DNA from 2 places in the Massilia sp. P1_C10 genome. Region 2 is predicted to be linked to the other one. Evidence: predicted binding sites of a transcription regulator. Region 2 holds the regulator's gene; the other holds the start of a gene.

Region 1 (15,072 bases), on a different contig from region 2:
GCCTGACCGTGGCCATGCAGAACGCCAACGTGTTCCCCAGCCTGGTGACGCAGATGGTGGCGATCGGCGAAGAGTCGGGCGCGCTCGACTCCATGCTGGGCAAGGTCGCCGATTTCTTCGAAGAGGAAGTCGACGAGGCTGTCGCCGCGCTGTCGGCGCTGATGGAGCCGATGATCATGGTGATCCTGGGCGTGCTGATCGGCGGCCTGGTGATCGCGATGTACCTGCCGATCTTCAAGCTCGGTTCGGTTGTGTAAGCCACAAGGGCGGCATCGAAAGCTTTCCGATGCCGCCAGATTCCCTTGGCCGGAAGCGGCGTTGATACGCCACAGGATTGATGTTACACAGCGGGGCGCAGTGCTATCAAACGGCGTATAGTGGTTTCGCAGAGTCGCATGTTGCTTGCGATTTTGGCCACAATGGGATACGCATATGGAAACGGAAACTCAATACAAGCTGAGCCGCAGCAGAGTCGAAGGCATTTCCGAAAATAAACGTGAGGTTTCAGAGTGTGAAAGCGAGCACGCCGGCGGCGAACAATCTCACACGCGTGTCACCCTGGGCTGGAAAGAGTTCAAAAGGGCGTGGCACAATTTTCGTGTGCAGAAGCGCTGAGTGATCGATTCCAGCCCGTTTGACGCTGCTACGTGTCCTCCGATCACGACGCCGCCGAGTCCGGGGACAAGCCCGTAACTCATCCATCCGGGGCGCCGCGCACCGAACATCCGCCGCCACCCGCCCCGCCGAATAAAATTGACCCTGGCGAACACCAGCGCGCACTCATTCATCAAGCCCGCCTGGCGTTGCGCCAGGCTTTCGCATTTTCTCCCATCGCGCTGTATTTTTGGGGATATTGGCCGGTCAAGGAATACGCCCGTCGCGCACTTCGGGTGGGCGCCGTCTCCGTCCTTTTCCTGTCTCTCCTTCTGTTGACGATCGAAGTGGTCGGCGAACTTGTCGGCTCTGACCGGCTTGCGCACGGGATCCTTGAACCCAAAAGCGAAATACAAAAAATGGCCAGGCACGTCGCGTTCATCCTGGCCGTGACTTACCTTTTCTGGGACCACTGGCGGGAATTCAACCATCAGCGATCCCGCGACATGATCGGCGGCGAAGTTTGGCAAATGCTCGAAAGTCGCGCCACGGACGACCTGAGTTTCCTCGAGCGCGCGCTGCCCTTGGTCGAAGCCGCATTTTCGAAGTTTCATGCGCAACGCGTGTGCGTCTGGCTGCCGGACGAGGCAGAGCTGAAAACCACCAATGCGGCCATCTCCGGCAAAAAATCGGAGCGCTTACAAGACATTGTAGCCAGCGCCACCTATCGGCAGCAGCTAATGCACTACGTTCCTCGCTTCGGGTTTCCGTTCACTTGCAAGGCCCTGGCCTGCGCCTCGCTGGACTTTCCGCATGCCTTATCGTTCGAAACCGGTCATAACGAGAAATTTCAGCCATTCGTACACAAGGGAAACTTGTCGACCTATGTCGGCCCTTTGGAAACTTCGTGGCGAGAGGACAGTTTGCGCGCCTTCTTGATGGTTCCCCTAAAAACCAGTGAGCGAGATTGTTATGGCGTGCTGACCGTGGAATTCGCCCGCAACGATCCGATCGACAGCGACCAGATGAAGGTTGCCGCGTCGTTCGCCATCCTCATTGCAGAAGAATTACGCCGGCAAAAAGGCCAATCACGCGGCCATTAGCGACGTGGCGAAGGTGCGGGCGTGCGCCGGTCCACTGCTCAGTTATGGCAACATGGGCGGATGAAAATACTCACTGTCATGTTCAGCTCCGTGCACGCGCTGATGGCGTTCCTGTTCGCAGGCGCCGCGCTGATGCTCATCGTGATTTCCGCCCGCATGGGATGGGATGCCTTTGCCGGCGGCACGACCGGCGCTGCGGCGCTGATGGTCATCGAGGCGATGGGACTGCTGGCCGCCGGCGTCGTCGCACTGCAGATCGCCGAGACCATCGTTGAGGAAGAAGTCATCCGCAACACCGATATCAGCGCGCCGACTCGGGTGCGGCGCTTCCTGTCGCGTTTTTTTGTCGTCGTTGTGGTAGCACTGGCGGTCGAAGGACTGGTCGCCACGTTCAAGGCGATTCACGAGAATCCCACCCATCTCCCCTACGCCGCCAGCATCCTCGTCGCCGTCGGCATCATGCTCGCCGCGTGGGGACTATTCGTCCACCTGAACACCTCGGCCGAGGAACTCGAGCCGGAGGCGATGGAGGAAGCGAAGGCCGAGGACGTCAAGCTCAAGTAGCCGCTGGGACGCCGCACCGCCGCGGTGCGGATAGCGGCCAGCGGGTTCACACGCCTCACCCCAATGGCGGAGGCGTCGAACTGAGTATCGCGGCCAGCACCAGCACCACCATCAGCACGGCGCCTTCGACGCGCAGCACGAGCAGGAATCGGCGCGCGGATCCGCCGGCAAGCACCGACGGCATCACTAAGAAGCGGTTGAAGGCGCCCAGCCCGACCGCCGCGGCCACGCACGCCAGCTTCACCAGCAGCGTGGCGCCGTAAGGACTGCCGCCCAGGTAGGCGGAAGATCCCACGTTATGCCATGCGCTGTATGCGCCCGTCGCGACGACCACTGCAAGCGCGACGGTTGCCGATGACGACAGCGCCCTCACATGGTCAGTCACGCTGGTCCGCGGGCCCTCGCCGGCCAGCGACGCAAGGCCGGCGACGATCACTTCGCCGGACCACGCGCTGATCGCCATCAGGTGGATCCAGTCGACGGCGATCGTGAGGCTGATGTCGCCATCGGCGGCTGCGTGACTCACCATGCTGCGCGAGTACAGGAAGGCTGCCAGTGCGAGCAGAGCGCTGCGACTAAAGCCCGGGGTCAGGTCCGGCGGACCTGACCCCAAGGCCAATGCCGCCGCCGTCAAGGAAGCCGCGCCGATTTTCCAGGCGACGCCGTAGTGGGTTTGGGTCAGCATCGACAAGACCGCGGGCAAGGCTTCCATCAGCGGCGTCTCGGACATCATCGCGGCCTCGATCCACAGCAGGACCGCGCTTGCCAGCAGCGCCGCGACAGTAGCCGCCAGCGCAATCGCGCGAACGCGGCGGCGACGTGATGCAGCCCAGTCGCTCATGTCGCGCGCCAGGAACAGGCCGAGCAGGCAGGCCCCGACTGCGATCGCCACGGCCAGGTTGAGGATCACCGTGGCGGCGATCATCTATTTGACGGTGAAGCTGAATTCGCCCTTCGTCTTGTGGCCGTCATGGCCCATCGCCGTCCATCGGACGCGGTACTCGCCCGCGCGCAAGGCCGGCACCGATACGGCAAGCGCCTTGCGGTTGTCGTTGTCGGCCACTGCCTTCACCGCGATCTCGGTTCCCTGTACATTGGTCAGCGCGACTTTGCTGAAGGCCGGTTCGATCGACTCGTTGAACTGCAGGCGGATGCGCGCCGGCGCTTGCGCCAGGACGCTGGACGCCTTCGGTTCCGACGCCTCGAGCTTGGCGTGCGCGGATGCTGACATGGCCGCGAATCCAAGGACCACGGCCAGGGCGAGTGAGCTGATTTTCATGGGGTTCTCCGTTTCCGGGATTGTACCCCTAGCCGGCGTCATGCGGCCGGCAGCTCCGGCCGCAGCACCAGCACCGGCACGCGCGAATACGCCAGTACCTTCTGCGTCTGGCTGCCGGCGAGCAGGCGCGACAAGCCGCGCCGCCCGTGCGAGGCAATGAAGATCACGTCGCAGCGGTACTCCTCGGCGGCGCGGATGATCTCCTCGTACGGCAGGAACGACATCGCCGTGTGCGTCTCGCAGGCGACGCCGCCGTCCTTTGCCGCGCGCGCCACCTCGTCCACCGACTGCTGCGCGATCTGCTGCAGCTCCTTGCTGTCGATGCCGGGATCGATCATCATCGCGCCGTCCACCGCCGGCAGGATCGGGTACGGCTGCGCGACCGAGAACGCGACCACCACCGCGCCGCTGGCGCGCGCGTAGTCGATCGCCGCGGCGACGGCCTGAGCGGCGAGCTCCGATCCGTCGGTGGGTACCAGGATTCGCTTGTACATGTGTGCCTCCTAATGGGACATCAAGACGGGAATGGTCATGCTTGCGAGGATGGCTTCGGTCGGCCCGCCGATCAGCACTTCGCGAAAGCGCGTGTGGCCGTAGCCGCCCATGACGAGCAGGTCGGCGCCGCGGTCGGTCGCCAGCGACAGCAGCGCGCTGCCGACGCCGCCCTGGGTTTCGGCGCGCAGCACTTCGACGTTGACGCCGTGGCGCGCCAGGAACAGCGCGATGTCGGCGCCGGCCAGGCGCGGCAGCTCGCCAGTGTTGAACACCGCCAGCCACACTTTGCGCGCGGCCTTCAGCACCGGCAAGGCGCTGCCGATGGCGCGCCGCGCCGGGATGCTCTCGTCCCACGCAGTCAGCACCTCGTCGCCCACCGCGGCGGGCGCGCCGGAGAAGGGCACGATCAGCACCGGGCCGGCGCTATTGAGCATGACGAACGCGGGCAGTTCGGGATCGATGCGCGCCACCGGATCGTCGGGATCGAACTGGCTAATGACCAAGGCGTCGGCGTAGCGCGCCTGCACCGCCAGGCCGGCAGCGGCGTCGTCGTCGACCAGACGACGCTCGAACGACAGGCCGTCGATCGCGCCGGCGATGGCGTCGAAGCGGTCGAGCGCATCGTTGGCGCGCACCATCAGCTGGTCGAGCTGGGGCGCCAGCGCGGTGCGCGCGATGTCGACGTTGGCGCCGTGGTAGATCAGGCTCGACATCCCGGTGGTCGCTGCGCCGACCAGGTGCGCGCCGTGGCGGGCCGCCAGCGCGGCCGCGACGCGGATGCGGCCGTCGGCGTGCCGCGACTGGTCGACATGGACGACGATGGTCTTGTACGACATGGCCGCTCCTTTCCAACCGGGCGCCGAAATTGCCCTGCCCTTGCAGTTTGTCGGTTTGCCATTAACATATCTTTGATCCACATCAAGCCGCTGACGGGCGCAATTTAGCGGTATTGATTTGCATATTCGCGCGGAACGCGTCTATGATTCGTAATCTTCCTGAGATGCAACATATCGGCATCGGCACGGGCCTTTCGTCACACACTGGAGCGTTATTCTTTTGGAAACCCTATTGTTTGCCGCCCCCGGCTCGCTGGGCGCGACCCTGGCCGCCGGCCTGTTCGGCCTGTTGATCGGCAGTTTCCTCAACGTCGTCATCTACCGCATGCCGAAGATGATGCAGCGCGACTCCGACAATTACGTCGCGCACGAGAGCGGCAAGGAACTGCCGCACCAAGACAACTTCAACCTGATGGTGCCGCGCTCGGCCTGCCCGCATTGCGGCCACCATATCACGGCGCTGGAAAACATCCCGGTGGTCAGCTACATCGCGCTGGGCGGCAAGTGCAGCGCGTGCAAGGCGCCGATCTCGATCCGCTATCCGGCCATCGAACTGTTCACCGGCCTGCTGTCGGCCCTCTTGATCTGGAAATTCGGCAGCGGCTGGGCCGGCCTCGCCACGCTCGGCTTCGGCTGGGCGCTGCTGGCGATGACGGCGATCGACTACGACACCCAGCTGCTGCCCGACGACCTGACCTTCCCGCTGCTGTGGGCCGGCCTGCTGGTCAACCTCAACGCCACCTTCGTGCCGCTGCAGGACGCGGTGATCGGCGCGGCCGCCGGCTACCTGGTGCTGTGGGCGGTGTACTGGCTGTTCAAGCTCGCCACCGGCAAGGAGGGCATGGGCTACGGCGACTTCAAGCTGCTCGCCGCGCTCGGCGCCTGGCTGGGCTGGCAGATGCTGCCGGCGATCGTGCTGCTGTCGTCGGTGGTCGGCGCGGTGGTCGGCATCTGCCTGATCCTGTTCGCCAAGCACCGGCGCGAGAACCCGATCCCGTTCGGCCCCTACCTGGCCGCGGCCGGCATGATCGCGCTGCTGTGCGGGCCGCAGATCACCGCTTACTCGCACCAGTTTTTCGGCTGACGCTACCCGGGCCGGCGAGGACATCATGGACAAGGCGCACGGCCCACTATTACAGATCGGACTGACCGGCGGCATCGGCTGCGGCAAGACCACCGTGGCCAACATGTTCGCCGCGCTAGGCGCTTCGGTGGTCGACACCGACCTGATCGCCCACGCGATGACCGCGCCAGGCGGGCCGGCGATGGCCGCGATCGGCGCCGAATTCGGCCCCGCCTTCGTCACCCCCGACGGCGCCCTCGACCGCGCCGCGATGCGCGCCCTGGTATTTTCCGACCCGCCCGCCAAGCAACGTCTGGAAGCGATCCTGCATCCGCTGATCCGCGCCGCCGCCGAGAGCGAAGCCGCTGCGGCGACCGGCGCCTACGTCATTTTCGTCGTGCCCCTGCTGATCGAATCGGGCAACTGGCGCGACCGGGTCGCGCGCGTGCTGGCGATCGACTGTCCCGAGGAGATGCAGATCGCCCGCGTGATGGCGCGCAATGGCTTGCAAGAAGCGCAAGTCCGCGAGATCATGGCGGCGCAGGTCACGCGCGCGCAGCGGCTGGCCGCGGCCGACGACGTGATCGTCAACGACGACGGAATTGGTGCTTTGGCGCCGCAAGTGGAAGCGTTGCACCGGCAATACATTACAATGTCGTCCAGAATGACAGATTTACCATTGGAGAATTTGTAATTTTGCGTCGACTGGTTCAGAATCACGTGATTCTTCTCCGGCCTATAAGAAAAGGGATGTCATTTTGATCGTCTACGAATACCCTTTCAACGAGCGCATACGCACGTTATTGCGGCTGGAAGATTTGTACGAGAAATTCAAGTTCTTTGTTCACCAGGAACACGCGATGCAGCACCACGTCGCGCTGTCCACTATTTTCGACATGCTGGAAGTGGCCGGCCGCGCCGACCTCAAGTCTGACCTGCTGCAGGAGCTCGAGCGCCAGAAGCAGAGCCTGCTGAGCTACCGTTCCAATCCGAATGTGGTCCCCGAAATGCTCGACGCCGTGCTCGGCGAACTGGAAACCGTCAGCGCCAACCTGGTCGCGGCGCAGGGCAAGACCGGCCAGAACGTGCGCGACAACGAATGGCTGATGAGCATCCGCGGCCGCACCATCATTCCGGGCGGCGCCTGCGAATTCGACCTGCCCTCGTATTACGCGTGGCAGAAGCGTCCGTCCGAGCAGCGTTACAATGACATCGTCGCCTGGTTCGCGCCGCTGGCGCCGCTGTTCGACGCGCTGGCCCTGGTGCTGCGCCTGCTGCGCGACTCCGGCGGGCCGGTCAAGATGATCGCCAACGCCGGCAGCTACCAGCAAATGCTGCAAGGTAAGGTCTACCAGATGCTGCGCTTGAGCCTGGACGAGAACCTGGGCGCGATCCCGGAAATATCCGCCAACAAATACATGCTGTGGGTTCGCTTCACGAGCCAGGGCGGCGACCTGAAACCGAAGCCGCTGGAAGACGACGTACCGTTCGAACTCACGCTGTGCAATTTTTAAAGAAGTGAGTGATTTGCCATGCCAGTAGTAGCCTGCCCCACCTGCGCCAAGAAGGTCGAATGGACCGAGGCCAACAAGTACCGCCCGTTCTGCTCGGAGCGCTGCAAACAGATCGACCTGGGCGCCTGGGCCGAAGAGAAGTTCGTGATTCCCGGCGGCGCGCCGACCGACCCGCTTGACGATCCGCTGGCCGACGAATAGCAAGGGTCTGACCCCGCGGGGTCAGACCCAGGTGTTGCTTTAAGCCGTCACGCCCTGCGGCACGAAGATCGGCTTGTTGCCGCTGCCGTAGCGATCCATGAACAGCCCTTCCAGCCCGATCTCCGGCTGGCGTCCCGACACCAGGTCGGCCAGCACGCGGCCCGATCCGCACGCCATGGTCCAGCCCAGCGTGCCGTGGCCGGTGTTGAGGAACAGGTTGCGGTAAGGCGTCGGCCCGATCACCGGCGTGCCGTCCGGCGTCATCGGCCGCAGGCCGCACCAGAATTCGGCCTTGCTGGTGTCGCCGCCGCGCGGGAACAGGTCGGTCACCGAGTGCTCCAGCGTGTCGCGGCGCGCCTTGCGCAAGGTCAGGTCGTAGCCGGCGATTTCCGCCGTGCCGCCGACGCGAATGCGGTCGCCCAGGCGCGTGATCGCCACCTTGAACGTCTCGTCCATCACCGTCGATTCCGGCGCGCCGGCCGCATCGACGATCGGCACCGTGATCGAATAGCCCTTGACCGGATACACCGGAATGCGGATGCCGATCTGCTTCGCCAGCAGCGGCGAATAGCTGCCCAGCGCCAGCACGAAGGAATCGGCCTTCAGCTCGCCCATCGAGGTCACCACGCCGGTGATCTTGTCGCCTTCCACGGTCAGGCGCTGGATGTCGACGCCCTGGCGGAACTTGACGCCGAGTTCCTTGGCCATTTCGGCCAGGCGCTGGGTGAACTTGAAGCAGTCGCCGGTCTCGTCGCCCGGCAGCTGCAGGCCGCCGACGAATTTGCCGCGCACGATCGACAGCGCCGGCTCGGCCTTCTCACAGCCCTCCGGATCGAGCACCGAGTACGGCACCTTGTACTGGTCCAGCACCGCGATGTCGCCGGCCGCGCCATCGAGCTGCTTCTGGGTGCGGAACAGCTGCAGCGTGCCCTGGCTGCGCTCGTCGTAGGCGATGCCGGTGTCGGCGCGCAGCTGCACCAGGCAGTCGCGCGAGTACTCGGCCAGGCGCACCATGCGGCCCTTGTTGACCTCATAGCTCTTGTGGTTGCAGTTGGCCAGCATCTGGAACATCCAGCGCCACATCTGCGGGTCGAGCGCCGGGCGCACCACCAGTGGGCTGTGCTGCATCAGCAGCCATTTGACGGCCTTCGCCGGCACGCCCGGGCCGGCCCACGGCGAGGCGTAGCCCGGCGAGACTTCGCCGGCGTTGGCAAAGGAGGTTTCGAGTCCGGCCGCCGGCTGGCGGTCGATGACGGTGACTTCGTGCCCGGCCTTGGCCAGGTAATATGCGGACGTGGTGCCGATGACGCCACTACCCAAGACGATGATTTTCACAGAGATCCTTGTACAGATTTATAGAGCGGCCTACGCGCTTGCCGGCGGGGTCGCCGCAGCGTCGGCCGACGCAGTCTCCGACGGGTAGGTCGGGTACCGCAGCTGGTCCAGCCATTCAAGCAGGGGGATGGTTGCCGGCAGCAGCGGCGCGACGCCGACCGTGCCCTGCCACGCAAAAGCCTGCCCCTCCAGGCTTTGCGCTTCGCCGCGCCATGCTCGGCTGATGAAAAAATGCAGGCGCACGTGCGCGTGCTCGTACACGTGTTCGACGCCGCACCATTCCTCGGCGCTATCCACGTGCAGTCCCAGTTCTTCGACGAATTCACGCTGCAGCGCCGCGAACAGCGCTTCGCCCGCTTCGACTTTCCCGCCGGGGAATTCCCAGTAGCCGGCGTACGGCTTGCCTTCGGGACGCTGGCCGAGCAGCACGTCGCCGTTCGGCTTCATCAGGATCCCGACCACGACATCGATCGGGCCCGCCTTCACATCACTCATGCGCCCTGCCCTTGCAGCTTGCCCGCGTAGTCCTTGGCGAACTGCCACGCCACGCGGCCCGAACGCGAGCCGCGCTGCAGCGCCCAGCGCAGCGCCTCGGCCCGCGCCGCCTCGACCTGCGCGGCGTCGCAGCCGAAGCTGCCCAGCCAGTGCGCGACGATGTCGAGGTAGTCGTCCTGCTTGAACGGATAGAACGACAGCCACAGGCCGAAGCGCTCCGACAGCGATATCTTCTCTTCGACCGTCTCGCCCGGGTGCAGGTCGCCATTGTCGTCGCTGGTGTAGCCGGCGTTGTCCGACATCCGCTCCGGCATCAGGTGGCGGCGGTTCGAGGTGGCGTAAATGAGCACGTTGTCGGACTGCGCCGAGATGCTGCCGTCGAGCGCCACCTTCAGCGCCTTGTAGCCGCTCTCGCCTTCCTCGAACGACAGGTCGTCGCAGAATACGATGAAGCGTTCAGGCCGGCCGGCGACCAGGTCGACGATGTCGGTCAGCTCGGCCAGGTCGGCCTTGTCGACTTCGATCAGGCGCAGTCCGTCGCCGGCGAACTGGTTCAGGCAGGCCTTGATCAGCGACGACTTGCCGGTGCCGCGCGCGCCCGTCAACAGCACGTTGTTGGCCGGGCGCTTCTGCACGAACTGCCGCGTGTTCTGCTCGATCTGCTGCTTCTGCGTGCCGATGTTGTGCAGGTCCGACAAGGTGATAGCCGCGACGTGCGCGACCGGCTGCAGGTAGCCGTGGCCGCCCCGCTTCTTCCAGCGGAACGCGAAGCTGCGCTTCCAGTCCGGCTCGCGCGGGACGGCAGGCGGCAGCACGCCTTCCACGCGCAGAAGCAGTGCTTCGGCGCGCTGGAGCAACTGTTCGAGCGGCGTCATCTTCTTACGAGCGGTAGTCCGCGTTGATGGTCACGTATTCGTGCGACAGGTCGCAGGTCCACACGGTGGCCGACGCAGTGCCGCGGCCGAGCGTGACGCGGGTGAGGATCTCGCTCTGCTTCATCACGCGCTGGCCGTCCGCTTCCTGGTAGTCCGGATTGCGGCCGCCGTTCTTGGCGACCCACACGTCGTCGAGGTACAGATTGAGCTTGCTGACATCGAGGTCGTCCACGCCGGCATAGCCGATCGCGGCCAGGATGCGGCCCAGGTTAGGATCCGACGCGAAGAACGCGGTCTTGACCAGCGGCGAGTGGGCGATCGAGTAGGCGATCTTGCGGCACTCTTCGACAGACGCGCCTTCTTCCACCGTGATGGTCATGAACTTGGTGGCGCCTTCGCCGTCGCGGATGATCTGCTGCGCCAGGTTGCGCGAGATATCGGTGACGGCGTCACGCAGCGCGGCGTAATCGGCGCTCTCGAGGCTGTCGATCTCCAGCGATCCGGCGCCGGTGGCGATCAGGATGAACGAGTCGTTGGTCGAGGTGTCGCCGTCGATGGTGATGCAGTTGAACGACTGGTCGGCGGCGTGGCGCACCAGCTGGTCGAGCACCGGCTGCGCGACTTTCGCGTCGAACGCAAGGTAGCCCAGCATGGTCGCCATGTTCGGCTTGATCATGCCGGCGCCCTTGCTGATGCCGGTCATCGTCACTTCGTGGCCGCCGATGGTCACCGTGCGCGATGCCGCTTTCGGCTGGGTGTCGGTGGTCATGATGGCTTCGGCCGCGTTGAACCAGTTGTCGGCCTTCAGGTTGGCGATGGCCGCGGGCAGGCCGGCGACGATCTTCTCGACCGGCAGCGGCTCGAGGATCACGCCGGTGGAGAACGGCAGCACCTGCTGCGGCTCGCAGCCGAGCAGCCTGGCCAGCGCGGCGCAGGTTTCGTGCGCCTTGGCCAGGCCGGTCTCGCCGGTGCCGGCGTTGGCGTTGCCCGTATTGACCACCAGCGCGCGGATCGGCGCGCCGCCGGCGTTCACCGCCGCCAGGTTCGCCTTGCTGACCTGCACCGGCGCGGCGCAGAAGCGGTTGGTGGTGAACACGCCGGCCACGGTCGCTCCGGGCGCCAGGCGCATCACCAGCACGTCCTTGCGGTTCGGCTTCTTGATGCCGGCTTCGGCAAAGCCGATTTCAATGCCGGCGACCGGCTTGAGGCTGGCGGCGACGGGGAGCGGGGAGTTGACGGCCATGGGATTCCCTAGCGTAAAAATTTGAATCCGATATTGTACCGCCAGCAGCCCCGCAGAAGCGCGATGCTGCTCCCGCAGGCCAACACTTTTGTGCGGTGGCAATTAACTTTAACGAATACCTTGATGACTTTTAGAAACACGTAGTTGATAATAGAAAACATTTTCAAACATATAATTTCCCATGAAAACTCTCGTCCTGAGCAGCACCCTCGCCGTCGCGCTCGCCGGCATGCCTGTCCACGCTGCCGATGCGCCGAACCGGCCCGTGGTCAAACCGTCGGCCGTGATGGACGCGATGACGTCGATGATGCGCGAGTTGCAGGCTGCGGACAAAGCCAGGCTGCCGATGCGCGAGCGCCTCGATGCGATCGCCGAGTTCCGTCACGGGCCGGAGACGGCGCAGAAACTGAAAACGGTATTCGGCAGCGAGCGTCCATGGACGCTGGCGCGGCTGCCGGTCGCCAATGGCCGCTACGATTACGTGGGCACGCTGGCGCCGCTGCATTACACCAGCGAAGCGGGCGAGAACTACGAATGGGCGCCGCTGACGCTGAAAGTCTCGCTCGACAAGGCAAGCCGCAACGCGACGACCCATGGTTCGTGGCCGTCGATGGTCTTCGAAGACAAGGACGCACACGTCGCCGTGCGCGATATCACCCTGACCGCAAAGCAGAAACGCGGCTTCGGCGATATCTGGTTCGGCACCAGCGAGGCGAGCATCGCCAGCGTGCAGATCGACGTCAAGAAAGACGGCACCAGGGTGGCGCTGGAGGATATCCGGTTCCACGGCGACCTGATCGAGCGGCCGAAGTCGGTCGACATGGCCTACGGCTTCAGCGTCAAGGCCATCAGCGCGATGGAACAGAAGGTCGACAACGTCAAGTTCGCCATGCGCATGACGAACATCGACAAGGCGACGATTGCGGAGATGAAGGCGCTGGGCGAAAAAGCCCAGGCCAGCGCGGCGACGCCCGAGCAGCAACTCGCCGCCATGCAGCCCATCTTCAAGAGCTTGGGCAAGGCCGTGATCCAGCGCGGCGCGGCCTTCGAAATCGATGAACTGAGCGCCGGCTACAAAGGCAACACAGCCATCCTCAAGGGCCGCGTGACCGTCGAAGGCGCAAACGAAGCGGATCTCGCCACGATTCCGGCGCTGATCAAGAAGATCGTCGCCCGTTTCAACGTGCGGGTACCGGTCGCGATGGTGCGGGACATCGCCGCCAACGTCGCGGAGAAACAGGCCAGCGCCCAGGCAAAAGGCGGCGTCGCGAATCCGCAATCGGTCGCCCAGATCGCGCAGAGCATCAACGACATCGTCATCGGCAAAATGGTGGGCGGCGGCTTCGCGCGCATCGAGAAAGATGTGCTGGTGTCCGACATCGAGTTCCGCGGCGGGGTCTTGCGCATCAACGGCAAACAGATCGCCCTGCCGGCTTTCAATGCACCGAAGGCGCCGAGCGCGCCGCCGGCACTGCAGGCGCGCCGTATCGAGAGCCGCTGCGTGCTGCCGGATTATCCGGAAGACGTGGTGCGCGGCGAGCGTCCGTTCGAACTGTCGATCCGCTTCGTCGTCAAGGCCGACGGCAAGGTCGCCGACCTGGCGCTGGTCAAACCGAGCCAGGTTCCGGCTTATGACCAGGCGCTGCTCGCGGCGATGGAGCACTGCGCTTACATGCCGGCGCTGGTCAACGGCAAGCCGGTCGACATGCCGACCACCTGGCGCATCGTCAGCGAGCCTGGCCAGGCCCGCCCTTGATGACGGAGCGCTCCGATGAGTGAAACCCAGCGCGACATCCTCAGCACCTGTTTTTCGCTGGCGATCATCCTGTTCGCCGCGTTCGTCACGCAGCGCTTCTTCCTGCCGCTGGTATGGGCCGCGATCCTGTGCATCGCGACCTGGCCGCTGTTCGAGCGCGCCTTGCGCGCGTGCGGGGACCGCTCGATCCCGGCGGCGCTGATCGCGACTGTGGCCAGCGCGCTGCTGTTCCTGGTGCCGCTGGCCGTCGGCCTGGCCGAAGTGGCGCACCAGGCGCCGGCGCTGGCGGCCTTCATCGCGGAAGCCAACACCAACGGGCTGGCGGCGCCGGCGTGGGTGGCGCGCATCCCGATGGCGGGACCGGCGATCTTCGAATGGTGGACCAATACCCTGAGCCAGCCGCACGGCATGGCGCACCTGCTGCAGGACGGCTCGGTGGGCCGCCTGCACACCGCCAGCGAACTGCTGCGCAATTTCGGCGCGCACCTGCTGCACCGGCTGATCGACATCGGCTTCGCCTTCGTCGCGCTGTTCTTCTTCTACAAGGACGGGCCGGCGCTGGTGCGCCAGATGGACGCGATCGGCAGCCACTGCGTCGGCCGCGCGCGCTGGGAGCTGTATGCGACCAAGGTGCCGACGGCGATCCGCGCCACCGTCAACGGACTGGTGCTGGTCGGACTGGCCGAAGGCCTGCTGCTGGGGATCGTGTACGCGTTCGCCGGCGTGCCGTCGGCGGTGCTGTGGGGCGCCGCGACCGGCATCCTGGCGATCATCCCGTTCGGCGCGCCGATCGCGTTCCTGATCGTGTCCGGCATCCTGGTGGCGGGCGGCCATACCGGCGCCGCGCTGGCGGTGTTTGCCGCCGGCGTCATCGTGCTGTTCATCGCCGACCACTTCGTGCGGCCCACCATCATCGGCAGCGCGACCAAGCTGCCGTTCCTGGCGGTGCTGTTCGGGATCCTCGGCGGCGTCGAGACCATGGGCCTGGTGGGACTGTTCATCGGGCCGGTGGTGATGACGCTGTTCGTCACGCTGTGGCACGAAGAGAAGCTGTTCGGACCAGGCGTGCGCCAGGCGTAGCGTTAGCGCGGGGCGCGTGCCCGCAGGCGCGCCTCGGCGACGCGGACCGCCGCCTCGATCAGCTGGGGGCGCGGAAAATCATTGCGGTTGACGCCCAGCAGGCGCGCGCCCGCCATCGGCAAGGCGATGGCGAAATGGTCGGCGTTGGCGTAGCCGAGCAATTCACTGCGCGGCAGGATAGCGTCTGCATAGATCATCTGGCCGTCGTTACGCGCATCGATGCGCGCCAGGCCGTGCCGGAACACGGAAAACACGGACGAGACCCGCTCCGGAGCCGGCAGGCCCACAATGGAAAAATACAAGGGCGCGGCCGGCAATCGGTGCGTCGCGAGCCAGGCACGCCGGTAGTCGTGCGTCAGGGTGCGCACTTCCCCGCCATCGCCGCCGGGGCAGCGCGCGTAGGGCAGCAAGCCGGCGGTAACGCCATACAGCCGCTGCGACTTGTCGGCGGCGCTCGAGCCGTTGACCACACCCGCCACGCTGATGAACGCGGCGACGCTGCCGGCCAGCTCGGGATACGCCGCCAGCGCGGTCATGGTGTCGGCGACACCTTTCGAGTAGGCGACGATCACCAGCGGCACGCCAGGAACCGCCGCCCGTTCCCGCGCCACGTGCCCTCGGATGATCGCGGCATTGACG
Region 2 (15,072 bases):
TGCGCTCGGGCAGGACTTCGTCGCCGCCGGCGGTGGCGACGGCGCCGACCCGGATACGGCGCTGGCCGGCGTCGAGGCCTTCGAGCGCGCCGTAGACGAAGGTGAAGCCGTTGTCGTGGGCGAGCATCTGGTAGGACAGGCCCTCCTGGTGGATGTCCAGGGTGCCGGCGGCGACTTCGTGCAGCGACGGCTTCCAGATATGGTACAGGCGACTGTCGACCAGCATCACCTTCGAGGGACCGAGCTTGCGTCCCAGTTTGCAGGCCAGCTCCAGGCCGCCCGCGCCACCTCCGACCACCACGATTTCGCTGCGCAATCGACTCTCCCGTCCAAAGAAAATGGCGTGCCCGATGTTATCGAACACGCCATAGTCTACTATGCGGCGGGAAACGCCGTGCGGCGCGGCTTAGTCGCCGTGCTTGTTGTGACCGTTGCCATGGCCGTTACCGTGGTCCTTGTCTTTACCGTGGCCCTTGCCGTGGCCGCGGTCGTCGTCGCGGTCGTCGCGGCGCTCATCACGACGGCCGTCGCGGTAAGCGTCACGGTAGACCTCCTCGCGCACCACGACCGGACGGGTGTCGCGGCTGTAGTGCTGCTCGCGGTAGCGCGGCGCGTAAGTATTGTTATACCAGCCGTCCTGCACGAAGAACACCTGCTGGCCGCAGGCGTTGTAGCGCGCGCAGTGCTTGTTCCAGTGCTTGCGGTGGCCTTCCGGCACGCGCAGGTAGACCGGCTGACCGACGTAGCGCACCTGGCGCTCGACGATGACCGGCTGCGGATAATAGACCGGCGGCGGCGGGTAGCCGCCGATATTCAACTGGCCATAGAAACCCGGCTGGCCGAGATTGATGTTGACGCTGGTCTGGGCCATTGCCGGTGCGGCGGCGGCAAAAATGGTGGCGGCGATGATCAGGCTTTTCACGGTGAACCTCTTCTCATTATGTGTGCGATGGGAGGTACTTTACCAGAAGCAACAGCCTCGTCTGTACGCCAGTGCACCGATCTTACTATTCTTACACCTGCTTACACCTGAACAACTTGAACACCCCGGGGTCAGACCCGCTTTAAATTCGCCCGATTGAAGGCTGCGCCCGCGAACAAACGGGTCTGACCCCGGGAGAATTCACATGCACCGAACGCCGCCACTAACGACTGGCTCGTCGCCTGGCAAGTCAGGGTCAGACCCGCTTTAAATTCGCCGGATCGACGCCCGCGCCCGAAAATAAACGGGTCTGACCCCGCGGGATTTACATGTTGCGGAATAAGGACATGAAGGGCTGGCTCACCGCCAGCGTCTCCGGCCGCGTTTTGAGCCGCACCAGGCCGCGGCCCATCTCGTCGCGGGCAATCGATGCGATCGCCTTCAGGTTGACGATCGTCGAGCGGTGGATCTGCTTGAAAATCGCCGGATCGAGCACGTCGAGCAGCTCGCGGATCGGCTTGCGCAGCAGCGCCTCGCCCTCGGCCGTCATCACCACCGTGTACTTGGTGTCGGACTGGAAGTAGGCAATGTCTTCGACCATGATCAGGCGCGTCTCGGTGCCGGCGCTCGCGGTCAGCCACACCAGCGGCGGCGCCCGGTCGGCGGCCGGCGCGGTCCCAAGCTGGCGCAGCATCGCCGCCAGCGCCGCCGCATCCGGCCCGGCGCCAGCAGCGCGCGCCTTCAGCCGCTTCACGGTCGCGGCCAGCCGCTCCGGCGCCACCGGCTTTTGCAGGTAGTCCACCGCGCCCCGGTCGAACGCGTCGATCGCGTACTGGTCGTAGGCCGTCACGAACACCACTTGCGTGCTTGGGCTGCAGTCGGCCAGCGCGGCGGCCACCTCGAGGCCCGACAGGCCAGGCATGCGGATGTCGAGGAAGGCGACGTCCGGCTGGCTGGATGCGATCGCCTCCAGCGCCGAGCCGCCGTCCTCGCACGCGGCGACCACCTCCAGCTCCGGCCACGCCTCGGCCAGCATCTGCAGCAGCGCCTCTCGCAGCAGCGTTTCGTCTTCGGCGATCACGCAGCTGGCCATTACACGCTCCGCGGCACGGTGATGGTGGCGGCCACGCCGGCCGGGAAATTGGCGACGATGGTGAAACCCGCCGCCGCGCCGTACGCCAGGCGCAGACGTTCGCGCACATTGCGCAGGCCGATGCCCGTGCCGCCGCCCTCGGCGCTGAAGCCGCGCCCGTCGTCGGCCACCGTCACCGCCACCGAAGTCTCGAGGTCGCGCGCCAGGATCCACACCGTGCCGCCGGCGGTCTGCGGCTCCAGACCGTGCTTGATCGCGTTCTCAACCAACGTCTGCAGCATCATGGTAGGAAACGCCACTTCGCGCAGGTGCTCGGGCACGTCGATCTGCAGCTGCAGGCGCGTACCCATGCGGATCTTCAGGATGTCGAGGTAGGCGCGCGCCCGCTCCAGTTCCTCGCCGATGGTCGACAGCGCGTCTTCGGTGCGCGGCAGCGAGTGGCGCAGGTAAGTGATCAGGTTGCCGAGCATCTGGTCGGCGCGCGCCGGGTCGCTGCGCGTCAGCAGCTGGGCGCTGGCCAGCGTGTTGTACAGAAAGTGCGGCTCGACCTGCGCATGCAGCAGCGACAGCTTGGCAACAGTCAGCTCCTTCTCCGTCGCGGTCTGGCGCGCCGTGACCTGCTCGGTGCGGCGCCGCTCGGCGACGCGGCGGGCAATCGCGCGGCCCAGCGCTTCGGCGTTTTCCAGGTTGGTGCCGTAGTCGATGAAGAACCAGTCGGTCCAGGCGGCGCGCTCCGGCTCGCAGATCAGCGTGACGCTGCCGGCGTCGCCGTTCGGCGTGACCGTCATCAAGATCTGGTTGCGCAGTGTGTGCAGCGTGGTGATGTGCTTCCACGAGACCGAGTCGCCCGGATAAGGATTGACGCGCTCGACGCGCGCCCGCACCTGCAGGCTGTCGCGCGCCGATTCGACGTTGCGCACGCCGGGCAGTTCGCGAATCGCGGCGTCGACCAGGTCGAATGCCTCGCCCGCTTCGAGCGGGATCTCGATCTGGCGGCGCTGGCGGCGCGACAGGCTGGAGGCATCGACGCCGCCGGCGATCAGGCGGACCCGCCGCACATGCGAAAACGCGCCGGTGATGGTGATCGCGGCCACCAGGAAACCGGTTAATACGATGATGCCGCCGTCGCTGTGGCGGAAAAAAGTCTCGTGCAGGGCGAGGGCCAGCGCGATATAGGCCGTCATCCATGCGACGGTCAGGCGGGTAACGAAGAATGTGCTCGAAATCATGATAGTTCCTGGTGGTTGGATGATCGCACGATAGCAATCGTCCCGCATCCCGGCCGTGATTATCCGATGAAAGCCGGGTTCCGGCGACTGAAACCCGGAATCCGCGGACCAAGTTTTCGTTACGGAAACCAACTAAATGATGATAAGCAACAAAACGGGCTGCGTCCACTGCTTGCACACTGGAAACCTGTCGAGCACTAGCCGACCGATACCCAACTACCAGGAGCCATTCGTGCAAAAGCAAATCCAGAATCAGCGCAGCATCCTTCGACTCGCCGTCTTCGCGGCCTGCGCGCTGGGCGCCTCCGGCAGCGCCTTAGCGGCCAACGCCACCGCAACTTCCAGCGCCACCGTGGTCAGCCCGATCGCGATCACCAAGGCAGCCGACCTGGCGTTCGGCAAATTTGCCGCGCCGGCCGCCGGCTCGGTGACCATCAGCACCAGCGGCGCGCGCACCATCGGCGGCGGCGTGGTGGGAGTCAGCGGCGGCACGCTTGCCGCGGCGCGCTTCGACGTCACCGGCGACACCGGCGCGACCTACAGCATCGCGCTGTCCGGCACGACGGTGCTGACCTCCGGCTCCGACACGATGGCATTCGCCACCGTCAGCGATCTCACGGGCGCAAACGCCATCACCGGCAACGTCGCCAGCGGCACGCTGACGGGCGGCGCCCAATCGGTCTACGTGGGCGGCATCCTGACGGTGGGCGCGAGCCAGCCGGCCGGCAGCTACACCGGCACCGTCATCGCGACGGTGGAGTACAACTAGCACCGCACGCCCCGATGAGCCAACGCGCCGGCCGCTTGCGGCCCGCCGCCTTCGCAGCGCTGCTGGCACTCGTGCCCGCGGCGCGCGAGGCGTCGGGCCAGTCGGCCATTGTGCTGTCGAACACCCGCGCCCTCGAATTCGGCCGCTTTGCCGCGGGCAGCGGCGGTGCCGTCACGATCGCTCCGGCCAGCGGCGCGCGCAACGGCAGCGGCGGCGTGCTGCTGCTCGCCTCTCCCACTGCGGGCCAGGCCAGCTTCAACGTGTCGAAAACCGCCGGCGCCACCAGCCAGGCCATTTCGATCTCCCTTCCCGCCGATCACTCGGTCACGCTGTCCGGCCCCGGCGGCCAGATGGCGGTCACCAGCTTCGCCGCGGCGCCGGCCGCCATCGCCCTCGTGCCCGACGCCGGCATGACGCTGTCGGTCGGCGCCACCCTGGTCGTGCCCGACCGCCAGCCGGGCGGCAGTTACGCTGGCGCCTTCAACATCACCGTCAACTACGAGTAAGGAATCGATCATGGCTATCCCATCCATCGTCCGCGCCGCCCTGCTGCTTTGCCTTCTGCTGGCCGGCCAGGCGCGCGCCGACCTGATGCTGTTTCCGACCCGCGTGGTGTTCGACAAGAACTTGCGCGCGGCCCAGGTGGAGCTGATCAACAACGGCAGCGAGCCGGCCACCTACCGCCTCAGCCTCGTGAACCGGCGCATGGGCGAAAACGGCGAATTCCACCCGGTCGACACGCCGGCCGCGGACGAACTGTTCGCCGAGCCGATGCTGCGCTTCTCGCCGCGCCAGGTCACCGTGCAGCCGGGCGCCTCGCAGACGGTGCGCCTGATGCTGCGCAAGCCGGCCGAACTGCTTGAGGGCGAATACCGTTCGCACCTGCAGTTCGACCGTCTGCCCGACGCCGCCGGCGGCGCCAGCATCGAGTCGAAGGCGGCCGCCGCGGACGGCATCGACGTGCAGCTGACCGCGCTGGTCGGCGCCTCGATGCCGGTGATCGTGCGGCACGGCGCCACCAGCGGCAGCGTGACCCTGTCCCACCTCGAGATGAGCGGCAAGACGCTGTCGATGCTGTTCGAGCGCAGCGGCAACGCCTCGGTCTACGGCGACCTGACGGTCAGCTTCACGCCGCACGGCCGGCGCGAACAGCAGCTCGGCAAGATGGGCGGGGTGGCCGTCTACGCGCCCAACAAGCAGCGCCGCGCCAGCCTGCCGCTGCAGATTCCGGCCGGCATGGCGCTGGCCGGCGGCACGCTGCAAGTGAGCTACCGCGAACGCCCCGACGCCGGCGGCGCCGTGCTGGCGCAAGCCAGCCTCGCCCTGCCCTGAGCTCGACGTCGTGGACAGCCGGCTCGCGCGTGCGCTGGGGCTCGCCGCGCTGCTGCTGCTGCTGCCCCTCGTCGCGTCGGCGGCCAAGCCCGACGACGGCGCCTCGATGCTGCTGCTCGAGGTGCGCCTCAAGCGCCACGTGCTGGCCGAATCGGTCACCGCCTGGCAGTATCCCGATGACGTGCGCCTGCCGCTGGGCGAACTGGCGCGCCTGCTGACGCTGGCCGTCAAGGTCGCGCCTGGCGAGGGCCGCGCCGCCGGCTACCTGCTGTCCGAGCAGCGCACGTTCAGCCTCGATGCGGCGCGCGGCGAAGTGCACATCGACGGCCGCACCCGGCATGTCGACCCCGCCGAACTGCGCATCGAATCCGACGACATCTACGTGCCGAGCCGCCTGCTGGCGCGCTGGCTGCCGGTGGACCTGAAGATCGACATGTCCAGCCTGGCCATCGAAGTCACGCCGCGCGAGCAGCTGCCGCTCGAGGCGGGGCTGGACCGGCGCCAGCGCGGCATACGCGCCGGCGGCCCCGCGCCTTACGTCGATCCCGGCTACCCGCGCCTCGCTTCGCCGTATGCAATGGCGAGCGTGCCGTTCATCGACCAGACCATCGCCGCCGACGTCGCGCGCTCACCAACCGGCCGCCGCGCCGACGGTTCGTACACCGCCTACCTGACCGCCGACCTGCTCGGAATGCAGGCCTCCTTGTTCGCGTCCCGGGGCCTGAGCAACGACGCCGGCGGCACTCTGCGCCTGACCGTCGGGCGGCGCGACCCGGACGGCGGCCTGCTCGGCCCCCTCGGCGCGCGCACCGCGCTGGCCGGCAGCATCGCCGTCCCGGGCATCGACAACGTCTCGCGCACCAGCGCCATCGGCAACGGCGCCGCCGTCAGCAACCGTCCGCTCGATCAGCCCACCCGCTTCGACCGCCACACCTTGCAGGGCGACCTGCCGCCCGGCTGGGACGTCGAACTGTATTACAACGAGGCGCTGGTCGGCTACCAGCAGTCGCGCGCCGACGGCAAATACGGTTTCGACGATCTGCCGCTCGCATACGGGAACAACGACTTCCGGCTGATGTTCCATGGTCCGCTGGGACAGGTACGCGTCGAGCGGCGCAGCTTCCTGCTGGAGCAGTCGGCGGTGGCGCCCCGCGCGCTGTATTACGACATTGCGGCGCATCGCGACGGCGACGGCGTCAATCGCGCGCTGGCGCGCTTCGACTGGGGCGTCGCCAGCTACCTCTCGGCCAACGGCGCCGTCACGCGCGTCGGCGAGCGCCAGTACCTGCAGGCCGGCCTGCACAGCTACTGGCGCGCCTTCATCCTGAGCGCCAATGCCGCCCGCGCGGACGACGGCGGCCGGCTCGGCCAGCTGACCCTGAAGACCCGGCTGGGCAACATGGCCATGAGCGCCAGCCGCGCGGTGCTCGACGACTTCACCAGCGAGACCTTCCCCGGCGGCGCCGGCCAGGTGCATGCGCGCGACGAGCTGCGCGCCGACGGCGCCCTGCTGCCGATGCTCCCGGCGTCGCTGCTGGCGCGGCGCGAGTCGCTGGCCTCGGGCGTGCGCAACCTCGACGCGCAGGGCCGCGTGTCCTGGATCCGCAACGGCATGGCGCTGACCAATTCGCTGCGCTGGCAGTCGCTGGCGGGCGCGCGCACGGCGGACGGCGCGATCCGCCTCAGCCGCCGCGTGGCCGGCATGGGCATCAGCGGCCAGGTCGATTTCGGCGTACTGCCGCTGCGCGCCCTGTCGGCGATTGCAATCGCGGCCGACCGCAACCTGGCCGACGGCTATCTCGCCAACATCGGCGTGACCCGCTCCTTCGTCGACCGCACGGTGCGCGTCACCGGCGGCATCAACAAGAGCCTTGGCAGCTACGGCCTTGGCGTCACCGCGTTCTGGTCGAGCCGCCGCGAGATGGGCGTCGGCGCGCGCCTGTTCGTCGCGCTTGGCCGCGAGCCGCGCCAGTCGCGCTGGCTGGCCGGCGCCCAGCCGATGGCCGGCAGCGGCACCGCCTCCGTGCGGGTCTTCCTCGACAAGAACCAGAACGGCGTGATGGACGCCGGCGACGAAGCGATCAAGGGCGCCGGCTTCACCGTCAATGGCGGCAACCACCTGGCGCGCACCGACGCCGCCGGCTTCGCGTGGCTGGACCGGCTGCCGCCCAACGTCAACGTCGACATCGGTTTCGACCCGAGCACGCTGGACGATCCACAATGGGTGGCGCGCGTCAAGGGAGTGCGCGTGGTGCCGCGGCCGGGCAAGGTGGCCGCGATCGACTTCGCCGTCAGCGTCAGCGGCGACGTCGACGGCACCACCTGGCTGCTTGAGAAAGGCGCCAAACGCGGCATCGGCGAGCTGCAGGTCGAGCTGGTCGACGCAGCCGGCAGCGTTGCGGCCGCTGTCCGGAGCAACGCGGACGGCTCGTACGTGATCCCGTACGTGCTGCCGGGTCGCTACCAGCTGCGCATCGCGCCGGCCCAGCTCGAACGCCTGCGCCTGGCGCAATCCGGCGCGCCGGCCGTGACCATCGGCCCGGACGGAAACTCGCTCAACGGCCGCGATATCGTCGTCAGCGCGGCGCCGCCCTAGCCGCCCGAGCGCGCGCCCCGGCCCGGCGGTTTTCAGTATCATGGCCGTTTCAAAGGGGACTTTGCGATGAAGCCATTCACGCTCCGATGCGCCGCCTTCGCCCTCGCCTGCCTGTGCGTGGCGGGCTGCAAGGACAAGCACGATCCGCTCAAGCCGACGGTCGCCACACCGGCCATCACGACGCCGGCCGCATAGCGCCAGGCCGGCCGCGCGCGCGTTTTTCGCCACTTGTCGGTGCGCGACAGGGTAAACTGTCGCCCGTTCCCTTCCATTAGCAGGTATTTTCCATGTCGTTTGACTCCCTTGGACTGATCGATCCGCTGGTCCGCACCCTGGCCGAACTTGGCTACCAAACGCCGACGCCGGTCCAGCTGCAGGGCATTCCCGCCGTGCTGGCGGGCCGCGACGTGATGGCCGCCGCCCAAACCGGCACCGGCAAGACCGCCGCGTTCGCGCTGCCGATCCTGCAGAAGCTGACGATGGAGGGGACCAGGGTCGCCGCCAATTCGGTGCGCGCGCTGGTGCTGGTGCCGACCCGCGAACTGGCCGAGCAGGTGCACCAGAGCTTCCTGGCCTACGGCGCCAGCCTGCCGCTGCGCACCCACGTCGCGTACGGCGGCGTCAGCATCAATCCCCAGATGATGAAGCTGCGCAAAGGCCTCGACCTGCTGGTCGCCACACCGGGGCGCCTCCTCGACCTGCACCGCCAGAACGCCGTCAAGTTCGACCAAGTGCAGGTGCTGGTGCTCGACGAAGCGGACCGCATGCTCGACCTGGGCTTTTCGCGCGAGCTCGATGCGGTGTTCGCCGCCCTTCCGGCGCGGCGCCAGACCTTGCTGTTCTCGGCCACCTTCTCCGACGAGATCCGTGCGATGGCCGGCAAGCTGCTGCGCGACCCGCTCGGCATCGAAGTCAGTCCGCGCAACACCACCGTCAAGGCGATCGCGCAGTGGATCGTCCCGGTCGACAAGAAGCGCAAGCCGGAACTGTTCATGCACCTGCTGAAGAAGAAGCGCTGGGGCCAGGTGCTGGTGTTCGTCAAGACCCGCAAGGGGGTCGACGCGCTGGTCGACACCTTGCAATCGCACGGCATCCCGGCCGACTCGATCCACGGCGACAAGCCGCAGCCGGCGCGCCTGCGCGCGCTGGAGCGCTTCAAGGCCGGCGACGCGCGCATCCTGGTCGCCACCGACGTCGCCGCGCGCGGCCTCGACATCGACGACTTGCCGCTGGTGGTCAACTTCGACCTGCCAATTGTGGCCGAAGACTACGTCCACCGCACCGGCCGCACCGGCCGCGCCGGCGCCTCGGGCGAAGCGGTGTCGCTGGTGTGCGCCGACGAAGTCACGCAGCTGGCCGCGATTGAAGTGCTGACGAAACAAACGCTGGAGCGGGTCGAGGAAGCGGGTTTCGAGCCCGATCATCGCGTGCCGGTCACGAACACCCGCGGCGAAGTGGTGAAGAAGCCGAAAAAGCCGAAGAAGCCCAAGGGCGACGCCAAGGTCACCGAGGTGGACGTGCGCTTCGCGCGGCGCTAGGGAAAAGCCCGGGCGGCGCTGGCAGTGTCCGCCCGTCAGCACTATAATGGAAGCGTCCCCCGCAGAACGGGAATCACGAGTCCGACCACGTGAACCATCCACGGCCCTTTGCCATCGCGCCGCCCTTCCGCGCGAATGGATTCAAGCCGAGCTGCGCAGCCTGTAGCTCGGATCAGCTGTGTTTGCCTTCAGGACTCGATGAGGACGACTTCAGTTTGCTCGACGCCGCTATCGGCCGCCGGCGGCGTGTGGCGCGCGACGAACGCCTGTACCAGATGGGCGAGCCGTTCCGTAATCTTTACGCCATCCGCTTCGGACACTTCAAGACCTCGCAGGTTAACGCCGCCGGTGAGCAGCAAATTACGGGCTTCCAGATGGCCGGCGAGCTGCTCGGCCTTGACGCGATTGGCGGCGGCCACCACCACTGCGACGCGGTGGCGCTGGAAGACAGCGAAGTGTGCGAAATCCCGTTCGACGAGCTCGAAGAGCTGTGCGGCCACCTGCCCGCGCTGCTGCACAACTTCCATCGTCTGATGAGCGACGAAATCACGCGCGAGCAGAACGTCATGCTCCTGCTGGGCAATATGCGCGCCGAGCAGCGCCTCGCAGTCTTCCTCGTCAACCTGTCGGCGAGGTACGCCGCGCGCGGCTATTCGGCCACCCACTTCCAGCTGCGCATGTCGCGCGAGGACATCGGCAACTACCTGGGACTGACGATCGAAAGCATCAGCCGGCTGCTGTCGCGCTTCAAACAGCTTGGCTTGCTGAAGGTCGACAAGCGCGACGTCACGCTGCTGCAGCCGGAACTGCTGCGCGCGATGGCGGCCGGCACAGGGCATTGCAGCCCGTTGTCGTGACCTCCTCCAGCGGAAGGACATAAGCGCATCGTTCGCTCCTTCGGCGCCAGCGCAACCTCGAAGCCGAAGCACTTCACCAGCCCGATCACCCGGGTATTCTGGGGCAGCGCCTCGCTGACGATCCCGCATCTTCCGCGAGTGCGGCAGTACGCGATCGGTGAAGCGCGCCAGATGTGACGGCGACCCCAGCTCGCGCACGCACACGAACAGCCGAAGCGCAGCTCGTAGCGTGAGCATCCTCCCAAGGCAAGCCCGAACCATACCGGCTTGGCCAACCCGTCCCGGCAACGTGCTCCAGCCCTATCGCGAATTTCGCCTAAGCATTTTTGCGATAACTCAAATCGAAAAACTGTTATAGGGAGCAAGATTTCCTTCGATCCAACCTTGGAACAGCAGCGCCGCTCAACGGAGATCGCGACATGACAGGCATCCCGCTTCCCAATCCGTTCGCTGGTCTTAGTGGAGCGAATCGTCCATTCGCCTGCGCTTCGCTACCGATCGTGGACTGGCCGAAAACCAGCTCCTGGTTAAGAATGTCAGCGGCGGCGAAGCGATTTGCGGAGGGATCGAGTACCGGCTGCTGTGTGTTTCGCTAGAAGCCGGGATGTCGCTGAAGCAGTTCACTGCATTGCCGGTTGAACTGCAATTTCTCACAGATCGAGGCAGCACAGCTACCAAGGCGCTAGCCCCCTTTGCTCCACGCTGTACTGCCTTGTGAAAATTGCACATTCCATGGTGTGGGCTGCAAAATGAGTTCTTCACGACAATCAACCAAAACCGTCGCTTTTACGGCACTGATTTTCTTCTCAACACCGTTTCTGAACGCCTGCGATCATCCAGTCCAGTCATCAAAGAGGCCCAGCATGACGGCTCTATCATCACGACTTGAACCACTCTTTAAAAGAACGAAAAAGATTTGCTTTGGGCAATTTATTGTTGAAATACCTTCGACTGCGAATGCGGTCTTCGGGCCTACAGATGTGGATTTCCCCATCGATTTCCACTCGGGTGAAGCACATACAATATCCACACGTATAAATGCTCAACTCGTAGAGATTGAAAAGAACCGAATATTTTTGAAGGGTAGCGCGCTCGCCGCTAGCGATTCTCTGTTCGGCAAAGTTATTGATGGCGCAGCTCCCGGCCAGAAATTAGTTTTTGGCTACAGAGACCAAGGATCTTACACAGTCGAATCTTTCATTCCCATTGGCGATGATCTATTTATTCAACACGGGGCATCCCATCCCAAGGACGACTCGGTTAACAGCTTAAACAAGACCGCGACATTACTACGGCTCCGCGCCGACGACGAGTCCCCTACGGAAACAGGTGTTTGCATAGAAGGCGGTTTCGTTGCTTTGCAACCCGAATTCGAACGTGCCTCGATCGGAGTAAGGTTGAAGGAGTTTCCAGATGTCCATTTTTCCGTCGCCGTCGTCAAGAACCAAGACTACCTCATTGAGTCAAGCGGATTGGAAAAACGTCTGGACGCCGCCGCGAAGGAAGGTGGCAGCTGGTATTCCCGGATAAAATTTTTCCGCCGTGGCCCGCGGCAGTTAGGCAACTGGAATGGTTTTGAAGTTCTTGCCCGCAAGCCGGCACAGGAACACACAACCGAATCGCACGAGTTCGCGTTTGTCAGCTTGGGCGCAGTGAGAGATTCGTTGTTGCCGGAACTGGATATCAAGCTGGACACCGGCGTCAAGGACGATCAGACAGCGAGCGTCGCGCCGAGTATCACGGATGAGGAAGCTGTGGCGTTGTGGGACAAACTCGTCAGCACCATTCGCGTGCGCCCCACCGGCGAGGCCGCTAAAAAAAATTCCGCGCCCAAAACCCCGCTAGGAGCCCATGCAGACAGTGGCAGTCCTTGTCCGGCGTCGGGTTGGTGGGAATGTCGAGATAATGGCTTGGTGATCGGCGGGCGACGCCGCCACGTCGTCGCGGGCGAGCCTATGCCCAACGCGGTTCTGCTCGACAAACGTGGCATATGGCAGAAGCTAAGCGGCGAACATCCGACTCGAGAGGTCGCATCGGTTTGGGAGTTGACAGAACACGACCCTCTTCCTCATTCGAGTGGATCGGAGGCCGGATGAACGTCATCCGGCTGCATGACAAGACCACCCACGGCGGTGAAGTCGCCAATGTGACAGCAACCTATTTCACTGTCGATGGCTTAGGTGTTGCTCGGGTCGGCGACTTGTGTTCTTGCCCTTTACACGGCCCGGGAACCATCGTCGAAGGCGACGAACGCCACACGATTGATGGCGTTGGCGTCGCCTATCACGGCCACAAGACTAGCTGTGGCGCCATGCTGATCGCAACCGATAACAACTACTCCCGCCCCTGACCCGGCGCGCACGGCTGAAACGCCGCCCCCGCCTCATCTCGGCAATTGCTACACTCATCGCTTGGCATCGATGAGAACAGGACCGGGAATGACGGCAGCACCGAAACAAGCATCAGCCGCAAGCGAAGACAAGAAGGCGGCGACGAAGAAAGTGATCTACGCGGCCGTCTTCGCCAACCTGGGCATTGCTGTCGCCAAGTTCATCGTCGCCGCCATCACCGGCAGCGCCGCGATGATGGCCGAGGGGATCCACTCCGCGGTCGACACCGGCAACGAGGTGCTGCTGCTGATCGGCGAGAAGAATGCCGCGCGCCCGCCCGACCAGGCCCACCCCTTCGGCTACGGCAAGGTGGTCTACTTCTGGGCGCTGATCGTCGCCCTGTCGGTGTTCTCGCTGGGCGGCGGCCTGTCGATCTACCGCGGCGTGCACGGCCTGATCGATCCCGAGCCGATCGAGAACGCGCTCTGGAGCTACGTGGTGCTGGCGGTTGCCTTCGCGTTCGAGGGCTACAGCTGGAACCTGTCGCGCCTGGGCCTCAACAAATACCGCAAGGACGGCGACAACCTGTGGCAGGCGGTCCGCGCCAGCAAGGACGCGGCGGTGTTCACCGTTTTCATCGAGGACACCGCGGCGCTGGCCGGCGTGGTGGTGGCGGCACTGGGCATCGGGCTTGGCCAGCTGTTCGACAACGAACTGTTCGACCCGGCCGCCTCGGTCGTCATCGGCCTGCTGCTGGTCGGCGCCGCCTGGACGCTGGCGCGCGAGACCGGCGCGCTGCTGGTCGGCGAGAGCATCGGCCGCGAGGAAACCGGAGAACTGCGCGACATCATCAATTCCGATCCCTCGATCGACAAGGTGGCGCGCGTGCTGACGATGCAAATGGGGCCGGACGAAGTGCTGCTGACGGCGTCGGTGCAGTTCAAGCGCGGGATGCGCATCGACGAGGTGGAACAGGCGATCGAGCGGCTGGAAAACGCCGTGCGCAAGCACAATCCGTCGGTGCGCACGCTGTACTTCGAGTCGGCCGCCCTGCGCTCGTCCTGGGTGTAAGGTGGTGGTCAGGTCCGCTGGACCTGAGCCCGAAGCTGGCCCGCGGCTTCCGCAAGGGGCAATGCCCGCAGCGCCGGCAGCTGGTGCCCCAGTTCGCGCACCACCGCGTGCGCCAGGCTGGCGCATTCCCCCTTGAACAGCACGGGGTCGACCGCGCCAACGGACATCGCGCGCAGCGCATCCGATTCCTCGATGTGGGCAACCTGCACCGCCGCCACCACACCGCGCCGCCGCACGATCGGCACACCAATGAAACGCAGACGCATTCGCCGGTCGAGAACGAAGGTGCCGGCCACCAGCGTGTGAATCCCGACATCGAAGATCACACGGTCAATCACCTCGACCGCGCGCCTGACGACGTGCGCCTGGCTCTTGGGCTTGGGTGCGAACAAGCGTTTCATCAGGCGCATGACAGCCTCATTGTGCGAAAATATAATTTCGACAACTTTATCCGAAGCTTGCGCGGCCATCCAGCACTAATTCACTTCACCGGCATTTATCCGTCCGGGTGAAGTGATTTCACAACAGATCAGGCGTCCGGCGAATCCGGCGGGCGCCGCTCCTGCTGGCGCTCCTGCTGGAACTGGCGCTCGATCTCCTGCCGCTGCTGGCGGTCGATCTCGCGCTGGCGGTCCTGCTGGATCTGGCGGTCGACCTCGGCGTCGCGGTTGCGGCGGCGCTCCTCCTGCTCCTGCGGCACTTCCGGCTCCTCGACGATCACCGGTTCCGGCGCGGGCGCAGGTGGCGGCACGCCGTCCTGCTGCATGTCGCCGCCTTCTTCGATCACTTCCATCTGCTGCTCGTCCGTCGGCGCCGGCGCGATCTTCGGCCCTCCCGGGAACTGCGCGGCTCGGTCGAGCTTGCCGCTGTCGAGGGCCGCCTTGAAGAAGTCGCCCACCAGCAGCACCGCATTATGCCCGCCCTGTCCCCAGTACGCGCTGCGCATGGCCACGCGGTTGTCGTTGAAGCCGACCCACGCGCCGGCCACCAGGTTCGGGTGCATCAGGATGAACCAGCCGTCGGCGTTGTTCTGGGTGGTGCCGGTCTTGCCGGCGACGTCGGCGGTGATGCCGAAGCGGCTGCGGATCGCGGTGCCGGTGCCGCGGTTGATCACGCCGCGCATCATGTCGATCAGCGTCACGGCCGACGCTTGCGACATCGCCCGGCGCGGCGCTTCGGCGCCGAAGCGCGCGATGATTTTGCCGTCGCGGTCCGTGATGTGGGTGACGAACACCGGCTTGCGGTAGTCGCCCTGCGCGGCGATGGTCGCATACGCGTTGACCATTTCCAGCAGGGTCACAGGGCTGGTGCCGAGCGCCAGCGACGGCACCGATT

What was found. The regulator FNR, encoded in region 2, switches genes on or off when oxygen is low (the NO sensors DNR and NnrR bind a similar motif). The targets are predictions, from matches to a motif close to TTGATNNNNATCAA.
Region 1: a site for FNR is predicted at 4,944-4,957, ahead of AC1D02_RS01110 (universal stress protein). Genes of this name have one in related genera too.

The regions. Positions count from the first base shown of each region.
Region 1 covers NZ_JBFUAC010000001.1:206,299-221,370, reverse strand. Annotated here, with positions in the region: gene AC1D02_RS01145 (type II secretion system F family protein) at 1-257, shown strand, start outside; gene AC1D02_RS01140 (hypothetical protein) at 433-615, shown strand; gene AC1D02_RS01135 (GAF domain-containing protein) at 648-1,697, shown strand; gene AC1D02_RS01130 (hypothetical protein) at 1,758-2,261, shown strand; gene AC1D02_RS01125 (copper resistance D family protein) at 2,317-3,153, opposite strand; gene copC (copper homeostasis periplasmic binding protein CopC) at 3,187-3,540, opposite strand; gene AC1D02_RS01115 (universal stress protein) at 3,579-4,034, opposite strand; gene AC1D02_RS01110 (universal stress protein) at 4,044-4,871, opposite strand; gene AC1D02_RS01105 (prepilin peptidase) at 5,086-5,955, shown strand; gene coaE (dephospho-CoA kinase) at 5,981-6,628, shown strand; gene zapD (cell division protein ZapD) at 6,693-7,448, shown strand; gene AC1D02_RS01090 (DNA gyrase inhibitor YacG) at 7,467-7,649, shown strand; gene AC1D02_RS01085 (D-amino acid dehydrogenase) at 7,689-8,984, opposite strand; gene AC1D02_RS01080 (NUDIX domain-containing protein) at 9,015-9,479, opposite strand; gene AC1D02_RS01075 (ATP-binding protein) at 9,476-10,354, opposite strand; gene argJ (bifunctional glutamate N-acetyltransferase/amino-acid acetyltransferase ArgJ) at 10,359-11,597, opposite strand; gene AC1D02_RS01065 (DUF945 family protein) at 11,779-13,353, shown strand; gene AC1D02_RS01060 (AI-2E family transporter) at 13,369-14,433, shown strand; gene AC1D02_RS01055 (lipase family protein) at 14,436-15,072, opposite strand, start outside.
Region 2 covers NZ_JBFUAC010000005.1:201,919-216,990, forward strand. Annotated here, with positions in the region: gene AC1D02_RS13085 (NAD(P)/FAD-dependent oxidoreductase) at 1-316, opposite strand, end outside; gene AC1D02_RS13090 (hypothetical protein) at 407-922, opposite strand; gene AC1D02_RS13095 (LytR/AlgR family response regulator transcription factor) at 1,248-2,015, opposite strand; gene AC1D02_RS13100 (sensor histidine kinase) at 2,015-3,244, opposite strand; gene AC1D02_RS13105 (DUF4402 domain-containing protein) at 3,477-4,013, shown strand; gene AC1D02_RS13110 (DUF4402 domain-containing protein) at 4,028-4,519, shown strand; gene AC1D02_RS13115 (fimbrial biogenesis chaperone) at 4,530-5,345, shown strand; gene AC1D02_RS13120 (MSCRAMM family protein) at 5,356-7,941, shown strand; gene AC1D02_RS13125 (hypothetical protein) at 8,008-8,136, shown strand; gene AC1D02_RS13130 (DEAD/DEAH box helicase) at 8,229-9,479, shown strand; gene fnr (fumarate/nitrate reduction transcriptional regulator Fnr) at 9,569-10,336, shown strand; gene AC1D02_RS13140 (T6SS immunity protein Tli4 family protein) at 11,200-12,432, shown strand; gene AC1D02_RS13145 (PAAR domain-containing protein) at 12,429-12,686, shown strand; gene AC1D02_RS13150 (cation diffusion facilitator family transporter) at 12,775-13,737, shown strand; gene AC1D02_RS13155 (hypothetical protein) at 13,746-14,147, opposite strand; gene AC1D02_RS13160 (penicillin-binding protein 1A) at 14,267-15,072, opposite strand, start outside.